DNA from 2 places in the Billgrantia sp. NRB1 genome. Region 2 is predicted to be linked to the other one. Evidence: riboswitches for the same ligand, from Rfam matches in the RefSeq annotation. Region 2 holds a riboswitch; the other holds the start of a gene.

Region 1 (7,763 bases), 1.9 Mb from region 2:
CCCATTTGAAATGGTCCAGATCCAGCATGACCAGGCTCAGCGGGCGCCCGCTCCGGCGCACCATGACACGCTCACGCTCCAGCAGGGAGAGAAAGCGCCCGCGGTTGACCGCACCGGTGAGGGGATCGTGGCCGGCGAGATGCTCCAGCTCGGCCTGATAGTGCTTGGTCTGGCTGATATCGCGCATGATGGTGGCGATGCTGTCCGGCTCGCCATGCTCATCGCGCCTGGCCACGATCAGCTGCGACACCGGCAGTTCTCCCCGAGACGTCAGCAGCGCCGTCTCCGCGTACCAGTAGCCATGGCGCTGGGCGAAGGGGATGCCCTGCTCCTCGATCAGCCGCTGCGCCCACTCCGGGTGCGCCACCGAGAGGGCCTCGGGAAGGCGATCGGGCAGTTCCCCCAGCAGACGCTGTCCCGCCTTGTTGAGGTAGACCACCCGCTGCTTGGCGTCGGTGATGGAGACGAAGTCCGGGGAGGCATCCAGCAGGTGGGTCAGACGCTCCGTCAGCACCTGTGCCTCCTTGCGAGCGGTCACGTCCTCCATGACGCCATCGAACACCAGGCTGCCATCCGGCTCGGTCCGCGCCCGCGCGGTCACTTCGACCCAGATCGGCCGTCCCTTCAGCGAACGCAGCCGCAGCGGCCAGCGGTTGACTGCCCCTTCGCGCAGCAGTGTCTCGCTGAAAGCCTCACGCTGATCGGGCGCGTCATACAGCCGGGCAATGGGCACCGCCAGGAGCTCCTCCTGGGACTCGGCCTCGAAGATCGAAAGCATGGCCCGGTTGACGGTGATGAAGCGCCCCTCGGGCCCGGGGGTGTTGCGGTAGACGCCCACCGGCAGGTGGCAAAACAGTTCGTGATCCACCTCCAGCTCGGCCTGATAGCGCTTTTCAGCGGTGACATCGACGATGATGGAGTGCAGATAGTGGCGCTCGCCCACCGTGACCGGTCCGGAGTAGACATGCACGTCGCGCCGCTCGCCCGAGGCAGTTCGGTGGCAAAACTCGAAGAACAGCTGATGGCAGGCCCGCGCTTCGGCCATTCGTGCCCGTATCTCATCGGGGCCAAGGCAGTTGATCTCGGCGATGTTCATCCGCTTGAGCTCGCCCAGCGAGTAGCCATAGAAGGCGGCCGCCGCCGGATTGGCATCGACGATGCGCCCGTCGAGCGGGTCGATCAGCAGCTTCACCGCCGGGTTGGTGCTGAACATCTCCCGGTAGAGCGAGACCTGATCGACGTCGTCTCGCCAGAGCGGCGCGAGCAGCGTCAGTTGAATGGCCGGACCTCCCTGCCAGGCCAGGCGGCTGGCACGCACCTCGGCGAACGTCTGGCCGGTCAGGGTGGTAAAGGGACCCTGAGAGTGATCCTCAGGCCCGCCTTCGCCCAGCGCCGACCAGCCCTCGCGAATAGTTCGGCAGTCCGCAGCGCTCCACAGCTGCGCCAGGCTCGCCCGCTCACCGGCCATCGCTGGCTCGAAAAGCCCCAGCGCCGCCTCGTTGGCAAACTGGATGTCGCCTTCACCATCCACCACCAACACCGGCACGGGTAGTCCCCTCACCAGGGATTCGAACGGGCCGGCATCAGGGGCGGCGCCAGGGTCTATCATTGATTTTCCTTTCCCAAACGGACTATATCGACATTATTACAAATAATAACATGACTTCACACTTGGGTCACTCACGGGCCCGACGACGCCACTCGCCTGCTCCTCACGGCTGCCAATCGGTCACCGCCCCCGTCGAGGCGGAGCTGACCTGAGCGGCGTATTTGGCCAGCACCCCGCGGGTATAGCGCGGCGCCGGCTGTTGCCAGGCGGCGCGGCGGCGCATCAGCTCCTCGTCGGTGAGGTCGACGTCGATGGTATCGGCCTCGGCGTCGATGGTGATCACATCGCCATCCTCCACCAGCGCCAGGGGGCCGCCGTCGAAGGCCTCCGGGGTCACGTGGCCCACCACGAAGCCGTGGCTGCCGCCGGAGAAGCGCCCGTCGGTGATCAGCGCCACCTCGCTGCCGAGCCCCCGGCCCATGATCGCCGAGGTCGGCGTGAGCATCTCGCGCATGCCGGGCCCGCCCCTTGGCCCCTCGTAGCGGATCACCACCACGTCGCCGGCCACCACGGTGCCGTCGTTGATGCGCGCCTGGGCCTCCTCCTCGGAGCCGAACACCCGGGCGGTGCCGGAGAAGCGCGTGCCCTCCTTGCCGGTGATCTTGGCCACCGCCCCCTCCGGCGCCAGGTTGCCGTGCAGGATGCGCAGGTGGCTCTCGGCCTTCACCGGACGATCCAGCGCCGCGATGATCTGCTGGTCGTCGGGATAGGGGGTGACGCTCGCCAGGTTCTCGGCCAGGGTCCTGCCGGTCACCGTCAGGCAGTCGCCGTGGAGCAGGCCGGCGTCGAGCAGGGTCTTCATCAGCGGCTGGATGCCGCCGATGGCCACCAGCTCGCTCATCATGTAGTGGCCGCTGGGACGCAGGTCCGCCACCACCGGGACGCGCTTGCCGATGCGGGTGAAGTCCTCGAGGGCGAGATCCACCCCGACGGTGCGAGCCATGCCGATCAGGTGCAGCACCGCGTTGGTGGAGCCGCCCAGCGCGATCACCACGGTGATGGCATTCTCGAAGGCCTCCCGGGTCATGATGTCCGAGGGCTTGAGGTCACGTTCGAGCAGCTCGAGCACCGCGGCCCCCGCCGCCTCGCAGTCCTCCCGCTTGTCGTTGGAGACGGCGTTCTGCGCCGAGCTGCCCGGCAGGCTCATGCCCAGCGCCTCGATGGCCGAGGCCATGGTATTGGCAGTGTACATGCCGCCGCAGGAGCCGGGGCCGGGGATCGCCGTCTCCTCGATCTGCTTGAGCTCGATCAAGTCGATATCGCCGCGGCTGTGGGCGCCCATGGCCTCGAACACCGAGACGATATCGGTGTGGCCCTTGCCGGGCAGGATAGTGCCGCCGTAGACGAAGACGCTGGGCCGGTCGAGGCGCGCCAGCCCCATCAGACAGCCCGGCATGTTCTTGTCGCAGCCGCCGATGGCCACCAGGCCGTCGAAGCCCTCACAGCCCGCCACCGTCTCGATGGAATCGGCGATCACCTCCCGCGACACCAGGGAGTACTTCATCCCCTCGGTGCCGTTGGCGATGCCGTCGGAAATGGTGATGGTGTTGAAGATCACCCCCTTGCCGCCGGCGGCGTCGGCGCCGTCCCGGGCGTGCTCGGCCAGCTCGCCGATATGGCTGTTGCAGGGCGTGACCATGCTCCAGGTGGAGGCGATGCCCACCTGGGGCTTGGCGAAGTCCTCGTCGCTGAAACCCACCGCGCGCAGCATGGCACGGCTGGCCGCCTTGCCGGGGCCGTCCACCACGGTGGAGGAGTGACGGCGGCGGGAATCTTTCGGGGTATCGCTCATGGGAGGGCTCCTCTGAAGATGGCGTGACCCTCAGAGGGTGGCCTCTCACCACCCCGCTGGCAACTAGCTCAGCGCGGCATCACGGCATCATGGAAGGCGCGTTCCTTCGCCACGGTCTCGCGGAAGCATTCGGCCATGCGGCTGAAGGCGGCGTCATCGAGCGCCTCCGCTTCCTCGTCCAGGCGGCGGCGCAGCCAGGCCACGAAGTCCTGAAAGGCGGGGTTGTCGTGCAGGTCGATCCACTCCCCCACCAGCGGGTGCAGCCCCTCGGCTCGGGTGACCCGCAGCGCCCACTCCAGGTAGATCCACTCGGTGACCACCAGGGCGGCCAGTATCTCCGCGTAGTCGCCGGTGCGGCCGGTCTCGCGCAGCAGCGCCTGGAAGTCCCGGGTCTCGGGCAGGTGGTCCGGCGCCTCGCGCTGGGCGGTGGGCACCTCGAAGGCCTCGAAGGTGCGCTGGAAGGTGTTGTTCTCGTCGCTGGTCAGCATGCCCATGAACTGTCCCAGCACCACCCGGTCCGACATGCTCGGCGCGCGGCCGATGGCGAAGCCGATCAGGGCGGTGAAGGGGTCGACGAAGCCGTAGTCCTGCACCATATAGGCGGCAAAATCGTCACCGGAAAGGCGCCCCTCGGCCATCGCATCGAAGAGCGGGTGGTTCACGGTGGCGGACCAGTCGGGCTCGCTGAGCTCGCGCAGCCAGTCGGTGATTCGCGGCGCTGCCTGTTGCGCCGCCCAGGCATTCCAGTCGGAGCGTTTCGTCACAGGGCATCTCCCTTGAGGGTGGATTGGAATCTCGCCCCCGGACGCCGCCAGGCGACCAGCAGGCTGACCAGCGTGGAGGCGACCAGCGCGCCGAGGAAAGGCGCCAGGGTCGGGATGCTGTCCGGAAAGGTGGCGGCGAGCACGCCGGCGGAGAGGCTGCCCAGGCTGATCCAGCCAGGCACGATCGCGCCTAGTAGGCCCGCCACGCCGCCGGCCACCGCCGCCAGCGGCGACATGCGCCGCCACAGGCCCAGCAGCACCGGCAGCAGGATGGCCGCACACAGCAGGTCGGCGATCAGGAAGAGACGCAGCACCGAGAAGCCCTGCAGGGCCACCCACACCACCGGCAGCATCAGCGCCACCGTGGCCAGCCGCGCCGCCCGCACCGAGAGCCCGCGCCGGCCGGAGCTGGCCACCGCCATGGAGGCGATGGCGTTCTGCAGGGTATCGACGCTGGAGGCCACCAGGGTGACCGCCAGCACCAGGGCCGGAACACCCAGCCAGGCCGGCGCGGCGGAGAGCAGCGCGAAGAAGGGAATCGGCGGCTCACCCAAGGGGAGCGCATGCATGGCCGCCAGCATACCCAGGCCGCCGATAGCCATCACCACCAGCAGGGTGCTTGCCCCGCCCAGCAGGGCCCCGCGGGCCAGGGCGCGGTCATCCTCGGCCGCCCACACCCGCTGCCAGTAGCCCTGGTGGAAGAGGTTGGCCGCGGTGACGGCGATCACCAGGGTCAGCGCCACGGAGAGCGCGTTACCGGTAGGAATGGATGGCATCACCGCCCCGGCGGGCATGGGCGGCAGCCACCACCAGGCCACACCGCCCACCACCAGCAGCAAGGCCAGCAGCAGCCAGGCCTGCCAGCGGTCGGTGGCAAGGCTCGCCCGCAGCCCGCCCAGGGTGGTGTAGACCAGGGTGACCACTGCCACCCCGAGGATCACCAGCGCCGGGGACACGTCCGAGAGCAGCGCGGCGATGGCACCGATGGCGGTGAGCTCGGCGGCCAGGAAGATCGCCATGTAGGCCACCGAGACGAAGGAGACCCATCGCCGCACTCCGGCACCGTAGCAGGACTCGGCGAATTCGCCGATACTGCGCCCTTTCGGCAGATGGCGGCGGATCGCCGGGCCGTAGAGCCCCAGCACCAGGAACGGCAACGACGAGCCGATGGCGTAGCCGGCCAGCGCCACCGGCCCCACGAAGGCGCCGATCTCCGGCGGCGCGAAGAGGATCCAGGCCCCCATGCTGGAGGCCAGGAACGACAGCCCGATGGCCTGGGCGCCCTGGGAGTTGCGGGCGGTGACGTAGTCATCGAGCAGGCCGTCGGCCCGGCGGGCCCGCAGGCCCAGGAATGCAAAGCACAAGAGCGCCGCGCCGAGCACGGCAGACGTCAGGTAGGGCATGTCGCGCTTCCTCCGCCGGTATGAACCGGATCAGGTTCCAGGGTCGGCGCTTGGCCCTCTCAGCCCCCAGTGCCGAAGCAGCTGGCGGGACTCCCCTGGCGACAGAATATTCGTGGATTGAGCCCGGTCTATGCCGGAACGTCATCATCGACCCTCAGATGCCGACTGTAAAGCCGTCGTGGCCTTCCATCGGCAGGCGCGAATGCTCATACTGGCGGCCGATGCCCGCCGTCCTGCCCCGACACGAGACACGCCCATGCCCTACCGTGAAGCCAAGGAACACGCCACCTGCCGCCTGCACGCCATCTTTGCCGACCCCTACAGCGCCTTCGAGAATCCGGTCATCGAGCGGCTACTGCATCTGCGGGTCGCCATCCAAGCGCTGGTGCTGGCCCCCATGACGAACGGCAACTTGACGCTGCGAGTCATTCACGGCTGGGAAAACGGCGGCTTCGAGCCCGCCGACCTGAAGCACAGCGATCACCCCATCGGCTCGCTCGGCGACATGCAGCAGGTGGCCGAGCGCTATCGGCAGGCCTTTCAGGCCCAGCAGCCGCTGCCCTACGATGCCGCCTCCCTGCTGGCCGCCCCGCTGGATGAGGCCATCGCACGGGCCGAAGCCGGCGGCCAGTCCCTGGACGAGGAGACCCGCACCATCCCCGCCCGCTGGCCCGCCTTTCCCCAAGGGCTGTACCTCTACACCTTCTTCAAGGTCTACCACCGCCTCATCTATGGCGAGGACGACACCTACCGCTCCATCCACTGCGAGACCCCGGACGGCCCGCGCGAGATCCACGAGTTCCATCTGGAAGAGGGCGAATTCGCCGTGGTTGCGCCCGTCGAGGGAGAAAGCGGCGCGACCGTGCTGGTGCTGCACGAAAGCCAGCTGGCGCCGGCGCTACAGCTGCTCAAGGAAGCGATCGCCAAGGCCTGATCACCCGCACTACCGCTCCCGCGGCACTCGGCCCATCAGGTAGAACTCGTCGTTGGGCGGGGTGCCGGCCAGGGTGACCAGGCGGTTGGACATGCCGAAGAAGGCGGCAATGGCGCCGATGTCCCAGATGTCGTCGAGGGTGAACCCCGCGTCGATCAGGCGGGTCTGCCAGTCATCGGTCAGCTCGCCCACCTCCAGCCCGCTATGAAAGGCAAAATCGAGCATCAGCCGGTGGCGCTCGCTCAGGCCCGCGACCCGATGATTGATGGCCACCTGGTCGGCCAGCAGCGGGTCCTTGCTGTAGATCCGCACCAGGGCGCCATGGGCCACCACGCAGTAGAGGCAGCGATTCTGGGCGCTGGTGGCCACCACGATCATCTCCTTCTCGGCCTTGGTCAGGGTGTCGGATTCCCGCTCCATCAGCGCATCGTGGTAGGCGAAGAAGGCGCGGAACTCCGCCGGCCGGTGGGCCAGCATGAGAAAGACGTTGGGCACGAATCCCGCCTTCTCCTGCACCGCCAGCATGGCGTCGCGGATGTCCTCGGGCAGGTCGTCGATGGATTCGGGTATCGGAAAGCGGCTGATGGGGGCGGTCATGGTGGCTCCTGACTGGACGATTGTTCTTGGAAACTTCCAGTTAACGTCAACGTCACCATGCTGTCCATACGATTTCCGTCTCAGGCGTACCCGAAAGGCATGGCGGCCAGCCTGACCGTTGGCGGCCACCGCAGGGGACCTGCGGCCTCCATCCGTCGAAGCGTCGAACCGCCGGCAGAGCCGGCCTCCCACAGAAAGACTGCCACGGAAGTCATGGACCGAAACGCACGCGGCCCCGCCTCTTGCGAGGCGGGGCCGCGATGCCACCGAGCGGCAGGATCAGCTCAGCGAGATGGTGCTGTTGATGCCGCTGGAGACGTTCTCCGGCTCGAACCAGCGGGCCGTGACGGTCTTGGTCTGGGTCCAGAAGGCGATGGCCTGCTTGCCGTTGGGGCCCAGGTCGCCCAGCTTCGAGCCGCGCGAGCCGGTGAAACTGAAGTAGGCCACCGGCACCGGGATCGGCACGTTGATGCCCACCTGGCCCACGTCGATGTCGGTCTCGAAGCGACGCGCCACCCAGCCGGAGTTGGTGAAGATGGAGGTGCCGTTGCCGTTGGGGTTGGCGTTGATGAACTCGATCGCCTCGTCCAGGGTGTCGACGGTCACCACGCAGAGCACCGGGCCGAAGATCTCCTCGCGATAGATGGTCATCTCCGGCTTGACG
Region 2 (7,763 bases):
ATCCCGATGAGGAAAACCATCGACTGGAGAGCCGTGTGCGGGAGAACCGCACGCACGGTTCGGAGGGCGGGGAGGGCACAGCCCTTCCCGACCCCTATCCTAGCCTGTTTACGCTAAAGTGCGATGAACCCAATAAAAACGCCGGCCTGAGGGCCGGCGTGACGTTTCCCAGGGTCAGGGGCCGGGATTACACCTCCTTGTAGAGTTCGGCGCCCTCCTGGCGGAACTTCTCGGCCTGCTCTTCCATGCCCTTCATGACCGCTTCCTGGTCGCCGTTAAGCCCTTTCTCGGCGGCGTAGTCGCGAACCTCCTGGCTGATCTTCATGGAGCAGAACTTGGGGCCGCACATGGAGCAGAAGTGGGCGACCTTGGCGGAGTCCTTGGGCAGGGTCTCGTCGTGGTACTCCCGTGCGGTGTCCGGGTCGAGGCCGAGGTTGAACTGGTCCTCCCAGCGGAACTCGAAGCGCGCCTTGGACAGGGCGTTGTCGCGGCGCTGGGCGGCCGGATGGCCTTTCGCGAGATCTGCCGCGTGGGCGGCGATCTTGTAGGTGATGATGCCGGTCTTGACGTCGTCCTTGTTGGGCAGGCCCAGGTGCTCCTTGGGCGTCACGTAGCAGAGCATGGCGCAGCCGTACCAGCCGATCATCGCCGCCCCGATGCCGGAGGTGATGTGGTCGTAGCCGGGGGCGATGTCGGTGACCAGCGGCCCGAGGGTGTAGAAGGGCGCCTCGTCGCAGTACTCGAGCTGCTTGTCCATGTTCTCCTTGACGAGATGCATGGGCACGTGGCCGGGGCCCTCGATCATCACCTGGACGTCGTGCTTCCAGGCGATATGGGTCAGCTCGCCCAGGGTCTTGAGCTCGGCCATCTGCGCCTCGTCGTTGGCGTCGGCCACCGAGCCGGGGCGCAGGCCGTCGCCCAGCGAGAAGGCGACATCGTAGCGCTTGCAGATCTCGCAGATCTCCTCGAAGTGCTCGTAGAGGAAGCTCTCCCGGTGGTGATAGAGGCACCACTTGGCCATGATCGAGCCGCCCCGGGAGACGATGCCGGTGACCCGCTTGGCGGTGAGCGGCACATAGCGCAGCAGTACGCCAGCGTGGATGGTGAAGTAGTCCACGCCCTGCTCGGCCTGCTCGATCAGGGTGTCGCGAAACACCTCCCAGGTGAGGTCTTCGGCTACGCCGTTGACCTTCTCCAGGGCTTGGTAGATGGGCACGGTGCCGATGGGCACCGGGGCGTTGCGGATGATCCACTCCCGGGTCTCGTGGATGTTCTGGCCAGTGGAGAGATCCATGATGGTGTCCGAGCCCCAGCGGATGCCCCAGGTCATCTTGTCGACCTCCTCCTCGATGGAGGAGGTCACTGCCGAGTTGCCTAGGTTGCCGTTGATCTTCACCAGGAAGTTGCGGCCGATGATCATCGGCTCCGACTCCGGGTGGTTGATATTGCAGGGGATGATCGCCCGGCCGGCGGCCACTTCGGCGCGCACGAACTCCGGGGTGATCTCCTCGGGCAGGCGGGCGCCGAAGCCCTGGCCGGGATGCTGGTGGCCCAGAATCCGCTCGACCTCCTCCGAGCCTAGCGCCTGGCGGCGCTGATTTTCCCTGATGGCGATAAACTCCATCTCCGGGGTGATGATGCCCTGGCGGGCGTAGTGGAGCTGGGTGACGTTCTTGCCTTCCTTTGCGCGCCTTGGAGAGCGGCTCAGGTCGAAGCGCAGCTGGGCCAGCGTCGGGTCGTTGGCGCGGCGCTTTCCGTACTCGGAGGTGGGGCCGTCGAGGAACTCGGTGTCGCCGCGCGCCTCGATCCAGGCGCGACGCAGTTCGGGCAGGCCGCGGCGCAGGTCGTTGCTGACCTCGGGGTCGGTGTAGGGGCCGGAGGTGTCGTAGACCAGCAGCGGCGGGTTCTGCTCGTCCTCGCCTGAGGTCTTGGTCGGCGACAGCGAGATCTCGCGGAAGGGCACGCGGATATCCGGGCGCGAACCCTCGACGTAGACCTTGCGCGAGCCGGGCAGCGGCTGGATGGCGGCCTCGTCGACCTGGGCGGTCTCGGCGAGGAAGTGGGCGGTCTTGCTCATGGTTGTTCTCCCTTGGGGTTGTCAGGGTCTTGTCAGGGAGGACAGCTGGGAGGACAGGGGCAGGGGGGCGGCATCTGGGCCCCGCTGCATGTCGCTTGATCCCTACGCTGGTCCTAGCCAGTTCAGGTTCAACGGGATCCATGCTTGCCAGCGCATGATCTCAGCCGTTTTCAACGGCACCCCGTCAAGCGTGGTGGTCGATTGCTCAGGGTTATCGCAGATAGCTCCATCGCTTGGGGCTGATCCGGCAACAAGCCTGAGAAGAGGAGGCGCTGTGAATACCTCCCTGTACGCTACCGACGCCATCCATGGCGTAGGACCTCCTCTCTAGCTTGTCCCCGGCGCCCTTCGCTGTCGCCAACTGCGACAGCCTTGGAACAATTGCTTAGGCAAGTTACATCTTGCCTACCGCGTCTGGCGTGACCAGCACCAGAGCGGGTCTTTCTGTGGGGCCAGACCGTCAGTCGCTGCGATCCAGCCCCATCTGCCAGAAGTCGATCTCGAGCCGCGTGGCATCGCGGAAGATGCGGGTCAGCTCCGCGAAGCGCGCCGGCGTGACGTCGGCCAGGCGGCTGTCGAGCCATTCGCGCTCGGCGCGCATGGCGGCCTGGAACTCCTGGCTCTCGTACATGGCGATCCAGGCGTCATAGGGGTTGGCCTCGCCGCGAACGGTGTCGGGCCGGCCATTCAGCCAGTTGGCGATCTCGCCGTAGCCCACCAGGCAGGGGGCCAGGGCCACGTGCAGGTCGAGCAGGTCGCCGCGGTTGCCGGTGTCCAGCACGTAGCGGGTATAGGCCAGGGTCGCCCGGGCCTCGGGGAGCTCGGCGAGCTCCGCCTCCGTGATGCCCCAGTCGCGGCAGTAGCTCACATGCAGGCCCAGCTCCACGTCGACGATCGCCTTGAGCCCCTCGTGAGCCTGGCGCAGGTCGGAAAGCGTCGGGCTCTTGTAGGCGGCCAGGGCGTAGGCCCGGGCGAAGTGGATCAGGAAGAGGTAGTCCTGCTTCAGGTAGTGGCGAAAGGCGTCTTCGGCCAGGGTGCCGGCGCCCAGGGAGCGCACGAAGTCGTGTTCGATGTAGGCACGCCAGTCGTCGTGGATGGCGTCGGTCAGGTCGTCGAAGCGATAGCCCATGGGCGTCTCCGCTGGTCGGTGACGACCCGGTGAGCGCGCAGCGAAGCGGGTGGGGAAGGCGAGGATCGGGGAGGGCGTCGCGGGACACCCAAACGGACCACGGCCTGATTCCCTACGCCGGTTCATGCCGCCTTCCATGTCAAGGAAGGGCTCACCCGGATCAGGTTCCACGGGATCGGCGCTCGGTGTCTCGACACCCTTCGCCATCTCAGCCGGATCTCACCGGCACCCCGTCAAGCGTGAACGCCAGTCTAGCAGGACGGGCCGGGCTTGCCAGCCCCTGCTGAAGTCATTTTGCGGAAATATTTTTCATTTTTTGTTTCGCCACAGCCAGCGCACGTCGATACCGAAGGAGGCCGTCAGCGCCGCCAGTGCCGTGGCCGCCAGCCAGCTGGTGGCCTGTGTCCCCAGGAGCGGCAGCAGGCCCAGCATCAGCGTCACCACCTGCCAGACGCAGACCGCCTTGCGTCGCAGGCTCTCGGGCAGTTCGGCGCCGAGCCAGGGCCAACGCCAGCCTGCCGCCACGAACCCATAGCGCATGGCGCCGATCGCTAGCACCCAGGGGCCGACCTTGCCCAGCGAGAGCAGCGCCAGGCACAGCACCAGAATGAAGAAGGCGTCCAATTCCATGTCGAAACGGGCGCCAAAGGCGCTGGCGCTGCCGGTGCGGCGCGCCACCCAGCCATCGACGCCGTCCAGTAGCAGAGCCAGCAGTGCCAGGCCGGCCAGCGGCCAGGGATGACGGGCCAGCAGCGCCGGGTCAAGCAGGGCGCCCGCCAGCAGGGCCACCAGGGCGGCGCGGGTCAGCGTGACCCGGTTGGCCCAGCCCAGCCCCCGCCGGCCCGGCCAGGCGTAAAGCACTAGCCCGGCCATGGCCAGGTAGACGCCCGTCGCCGTGGTGGGTACCCAGGCACTGGCCTGCAGGCCCAGCGCCAGCAGCGAGCCGAGTACCAGCACGGCGGCGAGGCCTGCCAGGAGCTCGGCCAGCGTGGAAAGGCGGCCAGTCGCGGGGCGTAATGGGTCGCTATGCTGACGAGAGAGAAGCGACATGCGCGGCACCCAGGCTGTCGGTTGACGAAAAACAATTGATGCAATTATTTTTATATGTACCACTATTGTAAAAGAAAGTCGCTGCCAATGGAGCCAAAGCGCATCAGCCGCTGTCATGATCAAGGAGGCGTGACGCACAGGCTCCTAGGGAGTATTGCAGAGGAGAGGCCATGCGCGAGTCCACCGCCACCGCCTACTGGGTGTTGTCACCCGGCCACGGGGCGCTGCGAGAGGAGCCGCTGCCGCCTCCGGGCAGCGGCGAGGTGAGGGTGCGTGCCCTCTACGGCGGCATCAGTCGCGGTACCGAGGCGCTGGTCTTCCAGGGCCAGGTGCCGGTCAGCGAGTACGCGCGGATGCGCGCGCCCTTTCAGGTCGGCGACTTCCCGGGCCCGGTGAAGTACGGCTATGTCAGCGTCGGCCGGGTCGAGGCGGGCGATGCCGACCTGGTCGACCGCCAGGTGTTCTGCCTGCACCCCCATCAGAATCGCTACGTGGTGCCGCGAGATGCCGTGGTGCCGCTGCCCGAGGGGCTGCCGGCCTCCCGGGCGGTGCTCGCCGCCAACATGGAGACCGCCCTCAACGGCTGCTGGGACGCCGCGCCGCGCCTCGGCGATCGCATCGCCGTGATCGGCGCCGGTGTGGTCGGCGTGCTGGTGGCCTGGCTCTGTGCGGCAATACCCGGCACCCGCGTGCAGCTGGTGGATGTGGCGCCGCAGCGGGCCGACCTGGCCGAGGGGCTGGACCTCGACTTCCGCCTCCCCGAGCGCGCCGATGCCGATAACGACCTGGTGATTCACGCCAGCGGCAATCCCGAGGGGCTGCGCCTGGCGCTGAGGCTGGCCGGCACCGAGGCGCGGGTGGTGGAGATGAGCTGGTTCGGCAGCCGCGAGGCGACGCTGCCGCTGGGCGAGGCCTTTCACTCCCGGCGACTCAAGCTGATCAGCAGCCAGGTGGGGCGGCTGCCCAGCGAGCGCACGCCCCGTTGGGATCACCGCCGACGGTTGACGCTGGCCCTGGGGCTGCTGCGCGACCCGCGCCTCGACGCCCTGATCAGCGGCGAGAGCGACTTTCACGCCTTGCCCGCCTTGATGCCCCGCCTGGCGGCCGGCGGCGGCGAGGTCCTCTGCCATCGGCTGCGCTACCGGCAGTCCGCTGGGCAACACGATGACCCTTCGACCGGAGATTCGCCATGTACAGCCTGACCGTGCGTGACCACTTCATGATCGCCCACAGTTTTCGGGGGGAGGTCTTCGGGCCCGCCCAGCGCACCCACGGCGCCACCTATGTGGTGGATGTCACCTTTCAGCGCCGCGAGCTGGATGACGACGACCTGGTGGTGGATATCGGCCTGGCCGGTGCCGCGCTGAAGCGGGTGCTGGACGACTACAACTTTCACAATCTCGATGACCTGGAGGCCTTCCAGGGCCGCAACACCACCACCGAGTTCATGGCCCGGGTGGTCTTCGAGCGCCTGGCCGAGGCCATCCAGGCGGGACGGCTCGGTGACGCCGCCCGAGAGCTTCTCGCCATGCGCGTGACCCTGCACGAATCTCATATCGCCTGGGCCAGCTACGAGGCCGAGCTATGAGTCCAGGCGTGGCGACTGCGACTGCGACTGCCGAGCTGACGCTGATCGTCGCCGGCGACCCCGACCAGCTCACCGGCGGCTATGTCTATGACGCCCGGATCGTGGCGGCCCTGCGCGAACGGGGCTGGCGGGTCGAGGTGGTGGGGCTGGAGGGGCGTTTTCCCGAGGCCGACGCCCGGGCCAGGGCGAGCATGGCGGCGGCGCTGGCGTCGCTGCCCGATGGCGCCCGGGTGGTGATCGACGGCCTGGCCCTGGGCGGGCTGCCCGAGGCCGTCGCCCCCCACGCCGACCGGCTCTGCCTGGTCGCCCTGGTGCACCATCCGCTGGCCGAGGAGACCGGGCTGGAGGATGCCACGCGGGAGCGCCTGCGCCACAGCGAGACCCGCGCGCTGGCGCTGGTGCGCCAGGTAATTGCCACCAGCGCCTATACCGCCCGCGGCCTGGTGCACTACGGGGTGCCCGCTTCTCGGGTCGCGGTGGTCGAGCCCGGCGTGATACGCGCCCCCCTGGCGGCGGGCAGCCGTGAGCCGACGCCGCCGGGCCGCCCCCTGCGGCTGCTCTGCGTGGCGACCCTGACGCCGCGCAAGGGCCACGATCTGCTAGTCGAGGCGCTGGCCTCCCTGGCGGGCCATGACTGGCGCTGCGACTGCATCGGCAGCCTGACCCGCGATCCCGCCCATGCCGCCCGGGTCGCCGAGCGGATTCGCCACCACCGGCTGGAAGATCGGCTGCGGCTGCTGGGCGAGCAGGGGGCCGAGGCGCTAGAGGCGGCTTACCGCCAGGCGGACCTCTTCGTGCTGGCCTCCCACTATGAGGGCTACGGCATGGTGGTGACCGAGGCGCTGGCCCGAGGCCTGCCGGTGATCACCACCACCGGCGGTGCCCTGGCCGACACCCTGCCGGCCGAGGCGGGACTGGCGGTGTCGCCCGGCGACAGCCGGGCGCTGGCCGCGGCGCTGGCGCGCTGGTTCGAGGCGCCGGCGCTGCGGGCCCGGCTGAGAGGCGGTGCCCGGGATGCCCGTCAGCGCCTGGGTGACTGGCGCGCCGCCGGTGACGCCTTCGCTGAGGCGCTGCCCGAGCCGGTGGAGCTCGCGCCATGAACGCCCCCGCCGCACAGGGCCGCTTCAGCGCCGACTGGCTCGCCCAGCGTGAGGCACTGGACGCGTGCTCGCGCAGCCAGCGGCTGACGGGGCTCGCCGTCGAGTGGCTCGCCTCGCGCCCGGCGCCCTTTGATCTGGTCGACCTGGGTAGCGGCACCGGCAGCAACCCGCGCTTCCTGGCGCCGCGCCTGCCCGGCCCCCAGCGCTGGCGGCTGGTGGATCATGACCCGGCGCTGCTGGCCCGCGCCCGGCGGGCCCGACTGCACGACGCCGCCGGCCGGCGGGTGACGCTGCAGACCCGCTGCTGCAGCCTGGCGCCCTTCGATGCGATGCTGCTCGACGGGGCGGCGCTGATCACCGCCTCGGCGCTGTTCGACCTAGTGTCGCGCCTCTGGTGCAAGACGCTGATCGACGCCGCGTCCCGGCGCGGTCAGGCGCTGCTGTTGACCCTCAGCGTGGACGGCGGCTGGGGCTTTCTCGATGCCCGCGGCGAACGCTGCGACGATGACGAGGACACCGAGGTGCGGGCCCTGTTTCAGGCCCACCAGCGTCGCGACAAGGGGCTGGGCGCCGCCCTGGGGGGCGAGGCGCCGGCGCTACTGGGTGAGTGGCTGGCCGCCGCCGGCTACCGGGTCCAGGATGCCGCCACCCCCTGGGTGCTGGCGGCGGGCAGCGAGGCGGCGCGCAACCTGGGGCTGGCGCTGGTGGACGGCTGGGCCGGGGCGGCCCTGGAGCAGGCCCCGGATCGCCGCCACCGGCTGGCCCAGTGGCAGGCGCGGCGGCGCAGTGCGCTGGCGGCCGGTGAGCTCGGCCTGCGCG

The links. Region 2 has a riboswitch for thiamine pyrophosphate ahead of tenA (thiaminase II). Riboswitches for the same ligand answer to the same signal wherever they lie in the genome.
Region 1: another riboswitch for thiamine pyrophosphate. It lies ahead of ACZIYR_RS15465 (sodium:solute symporter family transporter); the one in region 2 lies ahead of tenA (thiaminase II).

Annotation. Positions count from the first base shown of each region.
Region 1 covers NZ_CM167783.1:3,409,002-3,416,764, forward strand. The annotation lists gene ACZIYR_RS15450 (diguanylate cyclase) at 1-1,609, opposite strand, end outside; gene ilvD (dihydroxy-acid dehydratase) at 1,713-3,401, opposite strand; gene ACZIYR_RS15460 (TenA family protein) at 3,470-4,165, opposite strand; gene ACZIYR_RS15465 (sodium:solute symporter family transporter) at 4,162-5,568, opposite strand; TPP riboswitch at 5,558-5,675, opposite strand; gene ACZIYR_RS15470 (hypothetical protein) at 5,825-6,502, shown strand; gene ACZIYR_RS15475 (peroxidase-related enzyme) at 6,512-7,099, opposite strand; gene ACZIYR_RS15480 (CoA-acylating methylmalonate-semialdehyde dehydrogenase) at 7,379-7,763, opposite strand, start outside.
Region 2 covers NZ_CM167783.1:1,135,935-1,143,697, forward strand. The annotation lists gene ltrA (group II intron reverse transcriptase/maturase) at 1-10, shown strand, start outside; gene thiC (phosphomethylpyrimidine synthase ThiC) at 188-2,077, opposite strand; TPP riboswitch at 2,160-2,271, opposite strand; gene tenA (thiaminase II) at 2,538-3,206, opposite strand; TPP riboswitch at 3,298-3,449, opposite strand; gene ACZIYR_RS05135 (CDP-alcohol phosphatidyltransferase family protein) at 3,516-4,256, opposite strand; gene ACZIYR_RS05140 (zinc-dependent alcohol dehydrogenase) at 4,427-5,458, shown strand; gene ACZIYR_RS05145 (6-pyruvoyl trahydropterin synthase family protein) at 5,446-5,844, shown strand; gene ACZIYR_RS05150 (glycosyltransferase family 4 protein) at 5,853-6,944, shown strand; gene ACZIYR_RS05155 (hypothetical protein) at 6,941-7,763, shown strand, end outside.